DNA from 3 places in the Priestia sp. P1_B12_1 genome. Region 2 is predicted to be linked to each of the others. Evidence: predicted binding sites of a transcription regulator. Region 2 holds the regulator's gene; each other region holds the start of a gene.
What was found. Region 2 encodes LexA, which represses DNA repair genes until DNA is damaged. Its sites were predicted from a motif close to CGAACATATGTTCG; they were not measured.
Positions count from the first base shown of each region.

Region 1: a site for LexA is predicted at 1,780-1,793, ahead of AC1D0Y_RS13120 (YolD-like family protein). Genes of this name have one in related genera too.
Region 3: a site for LexA is predicted at 2,261-2,274, ahead of uvrB (excinuclease ABC subunit UvrB). Genes of this name have one in related genera too.

Region 1 covers NZ_JBFTZR010000003.1:412,389-416,646, forward strand. Annotated here, with positions in the region: gene AC1D0Y_RS13110 (DeoR/GlpR family DNA-binding transcription regulator) at 1-751, opposite strand, end outside; gene pfkB (1-phosphofructokinase) at 1-2, opposite strand, end outside; gene AC1D0Y_RS13115 (hypothetical protein) at 1,133-1,273, opposite strand; gene AC1D0Y_RS13120 (YolD-like family protein) at 1,396-1,749, opposite strand; gene AC1D0Y_RS13125 (YitT family protein) at 1,998-2,837, shown strand; gene AC1D0Y_RS13130 (beta-ketoacyl-ACP synthase 3) at 2,987-3,982, opposite strand; gene AC1D0Y_RS13135 (sulfate/molybdate ABC transporter ATP-binding protein) at 4,091-4,258, opposite strand, start outside.
Region 2 covers NZ_JBFTZR010000001.1:290,312-294,569, reverse strand. Annotated here, with positions in the region: gene AC1D0Y_RS01600 (glycosyltransferase family 39 protein) at 1-317, opposite strand, end outside; gene AC1D0Y_RS01595 (magnesium transporter CorA family protein) at 534-1,979, opposite strand; gene lexA (transcriptional repressor LexA) at 2,191-2,808, opposite strand; gene yneA (cell division suppressor protein YneA) at 2,955-3,284, shown strand; gene AC1D0Y_RS01580 (YneB family resolvase-like protein) at 3,338-4,006, shown strand; gene AC1D0Y_RS01575 (DUF896 domain-containing protein) at 4,076-4,258, shown strand, end outside.
Region 3 covers NZ_JBFTZR010000005.1:221,929-226,186, forward strand. Annotated here, with positions in the region: gene pruA (L-glutamate gamma-semialdehyde dehydrogenase) at 1-278, shown strand, start outside; gene AC1D0Y_RS18220 (sigma-54 interaction domain-containing protein) at 345-2,006, opposite strand; gene uvrB (excinuclease ABC subunit UvrB) at 2,342-4,258, shown strand, end outside.

The sequences.
Region 1 (4,258 bases), on a different contig from region 2:
ATGATTTCACAACCTTTATGTCTGTTTTGTTTGCATACTGTATAAGTACATCGCTAGGTACGTCATTTGTTATAATTTTTGCTTCATGTAAATCGGCTATTTTCGCAAAGCTTGTTTCAAAAAACTTAGTGGAATCTGATAAAATATACGATTCTCTAGACAGCTTCATTGCCGTTTGCTTGATCAATGCTTCTTCTGGGTCAGGAGTTGTATATCCATATTGATGATGAATCCCATTCGCTCCCATAAAGCACTTATCAAAACGATATTGCTCAAGACTTAAAAGAGCTCCATTGCCAATTAAAGCGCCCGTTTTATGTTTAACAGATCCCCCAATTAAATAGAGGGTGATACCTTGTTCTAGCATCGGATTTAAATGCATTAAACCATTTGTCACGACTACTACATCTTTTTGCTTTAAAAAAGGAATCATTTCATACGTTGTAGTTCCTGCATCTAAAAAAATACAGTCACCTTCATTTATAATGGAAGCCGCATACTCTGCAATGTTTCGTTTATCTTGAACATTTTTAGCAGATTTTTCGATAACGCTCAGTTCGATTCGTTTACTGCGAATAAGCGAAGCGCCACCGTGAACACGTTTGAGCATTTGCTCTTCTTCTAGTTGACTTAAGTCTCTTCTAATGGTGGATTCCGAAGCGCCTGTAACTTCGATAAACTCTTGTACTTTTACAAGTTCTTTCTCTTTTAAAAGTTTTAAGATTAGTTGATGTCTCTCCGGCGTTAACATGTTCTAGCTCCTTTTTCAAAAAAGCGTTTTCATTTATTTCATGTACTTACTTTATCACGGTTTACATTCAAAATCAATCATAAAAAATCAAAAACATTCATTTTTTTAATTACAAAATAAAGTTTTTTGAACGAATAGTTAAATTTGCATTTGGTTTAATAATAGTTAATACAAAAGGAAATATGCTGGTAATTCAAGAATTTGTCTACTTTTCTCATTATATGTAAAGGTTTTCTTCTACTCAATTAGCTATGACTGTTTTTGACTATTTCTTGACCGATTGAATTTTTCTGACTGAATCAGCCATAGCTTGTCCTGATTTCGTAAAAGCCTACACACCAAAAAAGTTGTCCACCTTTTTGGACAACTCAAAGTGACCCATCATTTAAATAAAAATAGAAGCATATATAATATGGAAGCAAGGGCAGAAGAAATAGCTAAACTTGAGATAAAACGCACGAGTCTTTTCTTAATGAACTGCGTTAATTCGATTTCTCTTACTTGAGTTTTTTCATTTTGCATACAATGATCCCTTCTTTAATTAAAATTTCCTAGTAGCTAGAAGTTACTACTCGCAGAATATGCTTTTATGTATTGTATGCATGCGTTAAAAAAAAGATACAAAACGAACAAAAAAGCTACTCTTAGCTAGAGTAGCTTTCATCTTTCCATACATCTGCTTCAATTACTGCATCCGCTCGAATCGAATATGTATAACAAGGGCCTGTAACCATCAGCATATTCGACTGCAGCGAGACTTTATCAATCGTCACTCGTTCATACCTTTGAATATGTCCTGCTTCATAGACGTGAAGCGTTACTGGATGATGCTCCGAGTAACTGTTCATAATGACATTTTCAATATGCTCAATCTTTTCTTTTTTCAACCCTAAGGACTGCTTATGCGCCTCGGGACTGTACATTTTCTTCATTTTCTCTAAATGCTCGGGCATTACTAACTTCGCATACTGTTTTAATTCATCTTGATACACGTTCATTCTCCCCCTTGACTCTTGCTTCTATTTTACCGAACGAACATTCTCATTGCAAAACTTTTTAATCAAAATAAAAGCAAACAATTCATTTTTTCATACTCCATAAAAACTGTCAAAAGATTTTATGTTAATAGCAGAAACTGATTTTAAAAAAAATAATAATATCCCATCTTTAATTCGGTCTCTAGAGTTGGTATAATACATTGTCATGACTGTGTTTTCGGAGTTTTTGATGATTGGAGGTAACGTTCATGATTAATAAAATAAAAGAAATTATCCTCATTATTCTAGGGAGCCTCATTTTTGCACTGGCCATTAATTACTTTGCTATTCCAAATGAATTAGCAGAAGGCGGCGTAACCGGTGTAACAATGATTACCTATTATGTATTAGGCTGGTCTCCGGGTATCACAAACTTTATATTAAACGGTTTGCTGGTACTAATCGGATACAAATTGCTTCATAAACGTGTGATTGTTTACACAATTATATGTATTATTTTCACGTCTCTATTCCTACATATAACTGAAGGACTGGGAAATCCTCTTGACGATACGCTACTGGGGGCTATTTTTGCTGGTATTTTAGCTGGGGTAGGACTCGGACTTGTGTTTAGAGGCGGCGGAACTTCCGGAGGCTCTGCAGTTATTGCCCGCTTAGCTAATCAATATCTAGACTGGAATATTAGCAAAACGATGCTGGCAATTGATTTATTAGTGGTAGCAAGCGCTTATTTTGTCATCGGTGGAGAAAAGACGATGTATACGATTATTTCTCTTTACATCGGAACGAAAGTGCTTGATTATATCATTGAAGGACTCAACCCTCGCAAAGCAATCACTATTATTTCACACCGTTCAGCTGAAGTAGCCGAACAAGTCAATAAAAAGATGCAGCGCGGCGTCACTGTCTTTTCCGCTCATGGAAGCTATACAAAAGAAGCAAAAGACGTATTGTACGTAGTTGTGAACAAACAAGAACTGCTAGAATTAAAGCGTATTATTCATAAAGTCGACGAACAAGCTTTTGTGGTCGTACACGATGTGCGCGACGTCTTTGGAGTAGGTTTTACTATTCCAAAAGCCGGCTGAAAACCCGCTGTAAAAAAGCGGTTTTTTTCTATTATATATGTTTGCGCTGAAAATACAGTAAACCTGCCGTTATAAAAAGAATAAACTCTCTTGGAACGACAATAAAAAGCTCTGTAGTGAAAATCTAAAAAGCTAAAAGGCGATGCCTTTTAGCTTTTTTCTTTACACGTCCATTTAATTAACAGACCGCAGTGCGTTAATCCTCCTCCAAACCCATAGAGAATAAGGAGGTCATTATCCTGTACTTTTCCTGTCATTATTCCTTCGTTTAAAGCAAGCGGAATAGAAGCTGAAGACGTATTTCCGCAGTATTGCACACTCGTTAACGTTTTATCCATTGAAACACCTGTTTTAGCACAAATTGCTTCAATCATTCGAAGGTTTGCACTGTGCGGAATAAACCAGTTTACATCAGAAAGAGAAATGGGAGTATTCTTTAATAATGCTTCTACTCCTTTTGGAATCGTTCGTACAGCAAAGCGGTATACTTCACGCCCGTTTTGAACTAAATTCCCGCTCGAGTTAATTTCTTTTCCTGAAAGAGTATTAGATAAGTTAGAACGATATAAATTTCCCCCTCCGCTTCCGTCCGTTCCGTAGTGACATCCTAAGAAACTTGGATTATGCTCATCGTACTCTACAAGCATAGCCCCCGCTCCGTCACCAAACAGCACGCATGTGGCCCGGTCCGTATAATCTGTAATTCTCGACATGACTTCAGCACCAATAACTAAAATCTTTTTATGCAATCCCGACGTCACTAAGCCGTTCGCCACATGAAGTCCATATGTAAAACCGGCGCATGCGGCACTTAGATCAAATGCAGCAGCTTGATCAATATGAAAGTAATCTTGAACCTGACATGCTACGCTAGGAAAAAAGTGATCCGGCGTTGTTGTCGAAACAATAATTGCATCTACATCTTCTATTTTTACATCATATCGGTTAAGCAAATTTTCAACGGCTTGAATGGCAAGCGTGGACGTGTATTCGCCTTCCCCTGCAATTCGTCGTTCTTTCATTCCCGTACGCTGTACAATCCATTCGTCACTTGTATCAACCATTTCTTTTAAATGGTCGTTCGTTAATTTTTGCTTTGGTGTATATATCCCCATTCCCGTAATTCTAGCTTTTGACTGTATCATTTCTCCACCTCAAATCAGTTGATACTTAATTATAACACCTACTTTTAATATCTGGTACTAATTTATTAGCAGATAAAAAGCGCAAAGGCATACCCTTTACGCTTTTTATTAAATAGAATAATCTTCTGGAATAAATACTTTTAGCTGCTTAGGCTTTACATACACCTGCTCTCCCACTTGAAGGCTGAGGACTTTATAGTGCTCTTTGCTTAATTCAGCTTCTAAAAATTCTTCTGCATCTTCTCTTTTTAATTCAATTTGCACGATAGGACCTAT
Region 2 (4,258 bases):
CGCGCGGCATCTAACATGACAAGAAAGTCAGATTTTACAGGCGTTTGAACAGAAAGCATCCATGCTAGTCGAATACCTAAGGTCAAAACGATCAGTGAAATAAAAAAAACAGTTTTGTTCATGTATCTACTTGCAATAGCTATTAGAAAAATGACAAGGAAAGTGATAAAGATTCCTTCAATAATAAATGAATTACTTAAAGCCAAGCCCTTTAATTCCAATGAATTTGTCATCGCATTATAACTGCCCCATAGAGACCATGTAAGAATAATGACACATAAAAAGATCAGGCTTTTGGATAAAAATGATTTAAGCATATTACCTCCTGCAAATTATTTCAAAGATAAGGTACAAAATTCCTACCCTATGATACCATATTTTATTATTTTGTATATATTTTTCTTATAGAGTATAATGTTAGATTGTTCTGAAATTACGACAGCGGCATAACGTTTGATAAAAGGGTAAGCCGAGTAGGAAAACGATTTTGTAATAGAAAAAGCTGTTTGCATCCATACGTATGCGAACAGCTTTTATGTTTTAAACCGATCTTTTAATAAATTCCATAGGGAACTCACTCCGAGACTAATGCTGATCAGAATTCCTGACAGAGCTACTATTAAAGCGATATATTCAAAGATAGAAAACTGCTTCATGCTATCCCAATTGATGTTTCCCTTTAGTTTGCTAATAACTAAATTCATTCCGTAAATACCGGAAAGAACCGTATAAATCGTTAAAATTAATAATAAGTAATTGTGACGTTTGGCTGCGATTTTCTCTTGATTTTGGTACAAAGTACCAAGGGTTTCTTTGACTTCTTGATAAAGAGAATTGATATGAAAGATTTTTTTAAAGAGCTCAGAAAACTCTTGACCTTCTGTGCGAGAGCTAATTTCTAAAAATAAATATTTACCTGAAAACACGGTAATAGAGCGGATTAGTCGTTCAATGCCCTCTGAATTTTTATGAAACGTGAGCTGCGAATATTCATAAGATAATTTTAGCAACACGATTTTATAGAAAAAATGTAAAAATAAATTATAGTAATGCTGGCCAAATAGATGATTCATCAAAAGCTGATCCGTTTTAGAGTCTGTCGATTTAGAAATACACGAAAACACATGGTCTGTTATGACGTAATAGGTTTCAGGAGCCCACCTTTCATACACGTGTTTAGTATTATACGTTTTAATATACTCATGATTGTGTGCAGAAATAAACGCTTTCCCGTCAGGCGTATAGCTATTTAGCTGCCCAGTACGAAATAAAGTTGTGGAATTAATTTCTTGCTCTTGATTTACCGTTACATAACTTAACACAAACATCCGTTCATCGATAAAATAAGGAAGGCTCCCAACGTGCTGTTCACGCGTGGCTTCTTTCTTGATGTGTTCGTTCAAAAATGGCGCAAGCTGTGAAAAAATATAATCTTGCACTTTGCTATAGCGATGATGTTCATAGGTAATGGTGGATCCATGCTCTTCAGCAAGCTTCGGTTCTAGTACACGAAAATGATTCATGAATTCTAAAATATCATCATAGGTGTAATGATTATGGCTCATCTCAGTGCGAATGGTCATGACGCCAATTTCAAAAGGACATAAAAAAACATCCACAGACAGCACGTTGCTAGACACGGTGGTGGAGGAAGTGTGTAACGTAATAGTATGGTCTATTTTTTTGGAAAATCGAAGCAACCCTTCTTTTTCGCACGAGTCAGGGAATAGAATGCATTCAATGTAAGGAAGAAAATATTGATCCAGGCTATCATGAGATACGTAATACTGTTCTCCGTAGTATTCTTTTTCTAAATGTTTTTTTTGAATGGAAAAAAATTCGAACAAATTTTCTTTTAGTGCATGAACAAGCTGCTCTTTATTTTTTCGGTCAAAGGAAAAAGGAAAAAGAAACATGTTCATTGCTTTGGTAGGTACGATGGTTTGAAATGGTTCTGTTTTCCTTGGTGTATTGGTCATAAACTACATCCTTCTTATGGTCGGTTGTATTTCCTTGTAAGAGTCGAGGAAATGCAGATAGAAAGTAAAAGGTGAAACAAGCTTTACAAAAACCGTTCTACCTGCCTGCGGTGATTCAACGTATCATTTATAATATGCCAATTTTTTTAGAAAACAAACGTAAAAAAACCAACTAACATCATGATTAGTTGGTTTTACATACAGTGTCTGATTAGTGAATCGTGCGATATACACCAGTTACTTTTCCTAAAATCGTTACGTGGCGAAGAATAATAGGCGCCATCGTTGAATTTTCAGGCTGTAAACGAACGAAATTTTCTTCTTTAAAGAAACGTTTTACCGTTGCTTCGTTGTCCTCGGTCATAGCGACCACAATATCTCCATTATTAGCTGTTTGCTGCTGACGTACGATTACCATATCGCCATCTAGAATACCTGCTTCAATCATACTTTCTCCCATAATTTCAAGCATAAATACATGATCATCTGGAGAAACGAATTTATCTGGAAGAGGGAAATATTCTTCCACATTTTCAACGGCTGTTATAGGAAGACCCGCTGTTACTTTACCGATAACAGGAACATTAATGACATTGCTTTTAGGGATGTTTACTTCATCTAGTTGAAGAACTTCGATTGCTCTTGGTTTTGTTGGATCTCTGCGAATTAACCCTTTGCTTTCTAAACGAGCTAAATGCCCGTGTACAGTGGAGCTAGAGGCTAATCCTACCGCTTCCCCAATCTCGCGAACAGAAGGCGGATAACCTTTTAATTTTACTTCGTGCTTAATAAAATCTAGTATGTCTTGTTGACGTTTTGATAGCTTCATATTTTTCACCTCGATTTTAGCTATTCTTTAGGTGAATTATACCACGTGATGTGTCAATATACAAACATAAGTTCGAAGAATTCCATTGACAGAAACAAATGTTCTCAATAAAATAAGAACATATATTCTGATAGGGGGATCATAATATGCAACAATTCTTACATTCTATGAAACATTACGCTATTTTTTTTGCAGCAATCGCTGCACTTACATATGTATTGACGCTGGTTTTAGGAGCGGATAAAGTAGATTTAGACAAATATTCAACGGTTACTATTACAAAAGGAGATACGCTTTGGGACTTGTCCAACAAGTATCATAATCACCACCATTTGACCACCAATGAATTTGTTAAATGGGTTGAAGACGTCAATGATTTAAACTCAGACACTGCCCAGTCTTTATCTCCTGGAGATAAATTATATATTCCTGTTTTAAAACAAGAGTTACATAATCAAGTGGCAATTGAACAGTAGTGTGTAACGGCCGTTCCTGAATATTGTTAGAAGCCGAAAAGGTCGTGATAAAAGTGGACGCCATTATTTATTGCCGTGTCAGTACGGATAAAAAAACCCAAGAAACATCTTTACAGCGCCAGCAAGAAGAATTAAAAAAGCTTGCTGGTCTTCACCATCTAGACGTAAAAAAAGTCGTGATGGAAAAAGCAAGCGGATATGACGTAGACAGAGAGGGTATTTTGGATGTTCTTCATACAATGAAAGAAGAGAAGATCTCTGTGCTGCTTATTCAAGACGAAACACGATTAGGCAGAGGAAATGCCCGAATTGCGCTGCTTCATGCTTTTCATAAAGAAAATGCTACCATCTATACGATTAGTCATCAAGGTCAGCTTCAGCTTTCAGAATCTGATTCAATGGTGTTAGATATTATTAGCTTAGTGGAAGAGCATCAGCGGAAATTACATAATGCTAAAATTAGAAGAGGAATGAAAAGAGCCGTAGAAAACGGTTATCGTCCGCAGAAAAATTTAAAAAATCAAGGAGTTAACTCGGGAAGGGAAAAAAAAGAAGCGCCTATTGAAGAAATTGTCCGCCTTCGTCATAACGGCTTAACCTTTGCTGAAATTTCAGTTACGCTAAAGGGTTTTGGCTATAATATTTCAAAAGCGACGGTACATCGCCGCTATCAAGAGTACCAAGAGAGTGCTCAATCTCTTGATAAAACGAAAGAGATTTAGTAAGATGACTACATGTTGCCGAAGCGGTTCGGTAATTTTAATTATTGATTATAAGGAGATAGGTTTTATATGCTATCAAAAGATAAACTTGCTCGTATTAATGCTCTTTCAAAAAAGGCAAAGGCTGAAGGTCTGACAGAATCTGAAGCGAAAGAACAGCAAGAGCTACGTCAGGAATATTTAAAAGTTTTCCGACAATCTATGACAAATCACCTTCATACGATTAAAGTTGTGGACGAAGAAGGTAAAGAT
Region 3 (4,258 bases), on a different contig from region 2:
CAAAAGCAGCTAACTGGGAAGAAGCCATTGAGATTTACAATGAAACTGATTACGGTTTGACGGGAGCCTTTTTCTCTGAAAGCGAAGAGAGAATTCAAAGGGCGTTAGCTACCATGCACTGCGGTAACTTATATATTAACAAAAAATGTACAGGAGCATTAGTTGGCGTTCATCCTTTTGGCGGTTTTAATATGTCCGGAACGGACTCGAAAGCCGGAGGGTATGATTATCTTCTATTATTTACACAAGGGAAGATGACAGCGAGAAAACAGAAATAAGTTCAGTCTATAGGAAATCAAAAAATTCGACACGAAGCATCTTTAGCTTCGTGTCGAATTTTTTGATTAGTTTAGTCCGTATTCTTTGATTTTGTTGTAAAGGGTGCCGCGTGAAATGCCAAGCAGATCTGCTGCTGCACTTTTGTTTCCATAGGTTTTTTGAAGAGTCTCTTCTATTAGCCTAGCTTCTTGAAGAGAATCTTCTTCTTTTTGAACTTCTGTGAAAGAACTTGCATCCTTCAGATTGTCAGGAAGGTGCGTAAGGGTAATCAACGACTGATCACTTAGAAAAATCATTCGTTCAATCGTATTTCTCAGCTCGCGAATATTGCCTGGCCAATCGTATTGCATAAAGGCTTCGAGAACTTCAGAGCTAATGAAAGGAGCCTTCTTTTTATACTTCTTGCTGAATTCCTGTACAAATTGCTGTGTTAATGCTTCGATGTCTTCTTTATGGTCTCGAAGCGGCGGAATAATAATGTTGATGACGGTCAGTAAATAGTAAAGATTTTCATGGAATTCACCGGCTTTTAGCAACTCTTCCAAAGGCGTCGTGGTAGAGGCTACAATTCGGGTTTGAACTTGAATTTCTTCCGTGCCTCCAACGTGATAAAAGGATCGTTCTTCCAAGTAACGGAGAAACTTAACTTGAATTTCAAGAGGCATTTTATCAATTTCTTCAATAAATAACGTCCCGTTGTGAGCCTGCTCCAGTTTTCCCGCAATGGTAGTTGGATCTTCTGAAAAGACATCTTTTTGATGACCAAAGAGCTCAATTTCCAGGAGTCCCGATGGAATAGTGGCGCAATTTAAAGATAAAAAAGGTTCTTTATGTTTGGATCCACCGTAGTGGATAGCCTGAGCCAGCATTTCTTTCCCAGAACCAGGTTCTCCCGTTAATAAAATAGGCATATCTGTAGATGCCACTTTTTTGGCAATGTCAACGGCTTGCTTAATTTCAGGACTGATACCCGCGAAAGAAGAAAATGGATTATCTTTTGGGATGAGAAGAGACACATCAATTTCTTCATTTAATCTTACAATATTGGTAATGTCATGTTCAGTTGCGACTCCACCTATGACTCGATTGTTTCTTATAATAGGAGATGCATTGATGAGCACGTGAGTTTGTTCATTAGGACGATGATACGTTCCGCGTACAGGGCGCCCTTCATTTAGAATCGTATGTAGAATGATGGATTCATCTTTGAAATGCTCTCCGATTTTTCTACCCATAATATCATCTCTCTGAATCTTATACGTATGTTCCGCAGCAGTATTCCACAAGATTACATTTCCTTCATTATCGACGGCTGTCACTGCATCATTAATGGTTTCTGCCAATGTATCAAAATAGGAAGCTAATATCTCATTTTGGCTATGCAAATGTGTAATCCACTGTGAAGGTGTTACAAGTCCTATTGTGGTTTCTTGGTTTTCTGCTTGAATGAGGACTGGTCTGTTCCAGTTTGTGTTGGCTTGTAAATTGGCTAACGTAGAAGTAGAAGATGAAGGCCAATTTGTATCCGCTATTACTTTTTTTATGGACGATGCCTCGTCATGACCTGTTAACAGGTATCGTTCATCTTTTTGTATTACATAAAAGGTACTTGCTGTGACTATAACGAAGTCATAGTTTGAAAGTTCAGATTTCACTTTAGCTAAAGAAGTTGATTCTTCAACTGTTATAAAGGAGTTATTTATAAGAACTTGATCAACGCTTGCCATACTAAACCCCTCTCAGTACATATTTTTTATACTGTATCATAATTTAGAAATTGGCGCAAAAGCCTATCTCTTTCAAACAATTATGCAGCTTACTTTCTTTTATTGCTTTCATCTAAAGAGTTGTATTCCCTTCGAAAAGGGTAGTATAAGAATTTAGTGGGTAATAAAGTAACAGGGTAAAAAATAAAAACAAACAAACACTATATAAGATTAATACTCATTAGTTTCATTTATGATTATAAAGTGATAAAATACGAATATCAGTTCGTGTTTTCGGTTTTTACATATCGTAATAAAAATAGATAAAACAAGAAAATGGAAACGGAGGCCTTCATTTGAAAGATCAGTTTGAATTAGTATCCCCATATCAACCGCAAGGTGATCAGCCAAAGGCAATTGAAAAGATCGTGAAAGGAATTAAAGAAGGTAAGCAGCATCAAGTTTTGCTAGGTGCTACAGGAACGGGAAAAACCTTCACCATGTCTAATGTTATTAAGGAAATAAATAAGCCGACACTAATTATGGCTCATAACAAAACGCTTGCTGGTCAATTGTACAGTGAGTTTAAAGAGTTTTTTCCTAATAATGCAGTTGAATACTTTGTCAGTTACTACGATTACTATCAGCCTGAAGCCTATGTACCTCAAACAGATACATTTATTGAAAAAGATGCAAGCATTAATGATGAAATTGATAAACTTCGTCACTCGGCAACTTCTTCTCTCTTTGAACGAAAAGATGTCATTATTATTGCCAGCGTGTCCTGTATTTATGGTTTAGGTTCTCCGGAAGAATACAAAGAAATGGTCGTATCTCTTCGAGTAGGAATGGAAAAAGAGCGTAATCAGCTGCTTCGTACGCTAGTGGATGTACAGTACGAAAGAAATGATATTGACTTTAAGCGCGGAACGTTTCGCGTTCGCGGTGATGTTGTGGAGATTTTTCCTGTATCTCGAGATGAACACTGTATTCGCGTTGAGTTTTTCGGCGATGAAATTGACCGCATTCGAGAAGTTGACGCTCTAACAGGAGAAATTATTGGAGATCGTGAACATGTAGCTATCTTCCCGGCATCTCACTTTGTCACGAGAGAAGAAAAAATGCGTGTTGCCATTCAAAATATTGAAAAAGAACTAGAAGAACAGCTAGAGAAGCTAAAAGAAGCAGGAAAGCTTTTAGAAGCGCAGCGCTTGGAGCAGCGCACGCGCTACGACCTAGAAATGATGAGAGAAATGGGCTTTTGTTCGGGAATCGAGAACTACTCTCGTCATTTAACGCTTCGTCCCGCTGGTTCTACACCTTATACACTGCTGGACTTCTTCCCGGAAGATTTCCTTCTTGTTGTGGATGAATCACACGTTACGATTCCTCAAGTTAGAGGAATGTACAATGGAGACCAAGCGCGTAAACAAGTGTTAGTAGACCATGGTTTCCGCTTGCCGTCCGCATTAGATAACCGCCCGCTTAAATTTGATGAATTTGAACAGCATATTAACCAAATTGTTCATGTTTCTGCAACACCAGGTCCTTACGAACTTGAGAAGGCACCTGATGTAATTGAACAAATTATCCGTCCAACGGGATTATTGGATCCAAATATCGAAGTTCGACCAATTGAAGGACAGATTGATGATTTAATTGGAGAAATTCACGACCGGATTAAGCGAAATGAACGAGTGCTCGTTACGACGTTAACAAAGAAAATGTCTGAGGATTTAACGAACTACTTAAAAGAAATTGGCATTAAAGTTCAATATCTTCACTCTGAGGTGAAGACGCTCGAGCGTATTGAAATTATCCGAGAGCTGCGGCTTGGAAAATATGATGTGCTCGTAGGAATTAACTTACTTCGTGAAGGTTTAGATATTCCGGAAGTTTCGTTAGTAACCATATTAGATGCGGATAAAGAAGGATTCTTGCGTTCAGAACGATCGCTTATTCAAACCATCGGACGTGCTGCGCGAAATGCTAATGGACATGTCATTATGTATGCAGATCGCATCACAAACTCCATGGATATTGCTATCAATGAGACCAAGCGTCGTAGAAGTATTCAAGAAGCTTACAATGAAGAGCATGGTATTACACCGACAACGATTCAAAAAGAAGTTCGAGGCTCAATTCGTGCAACAGTAGTAGCAGAAGATACAGAAACGTATGAAGAAGCACCGGCATTTGATAAGCTCAACAAAAAAGAAAAAGCAAAGCTCGTAGAAGAAATGGAACAAGAAATGAAAGAAGCAGCCAAAGCG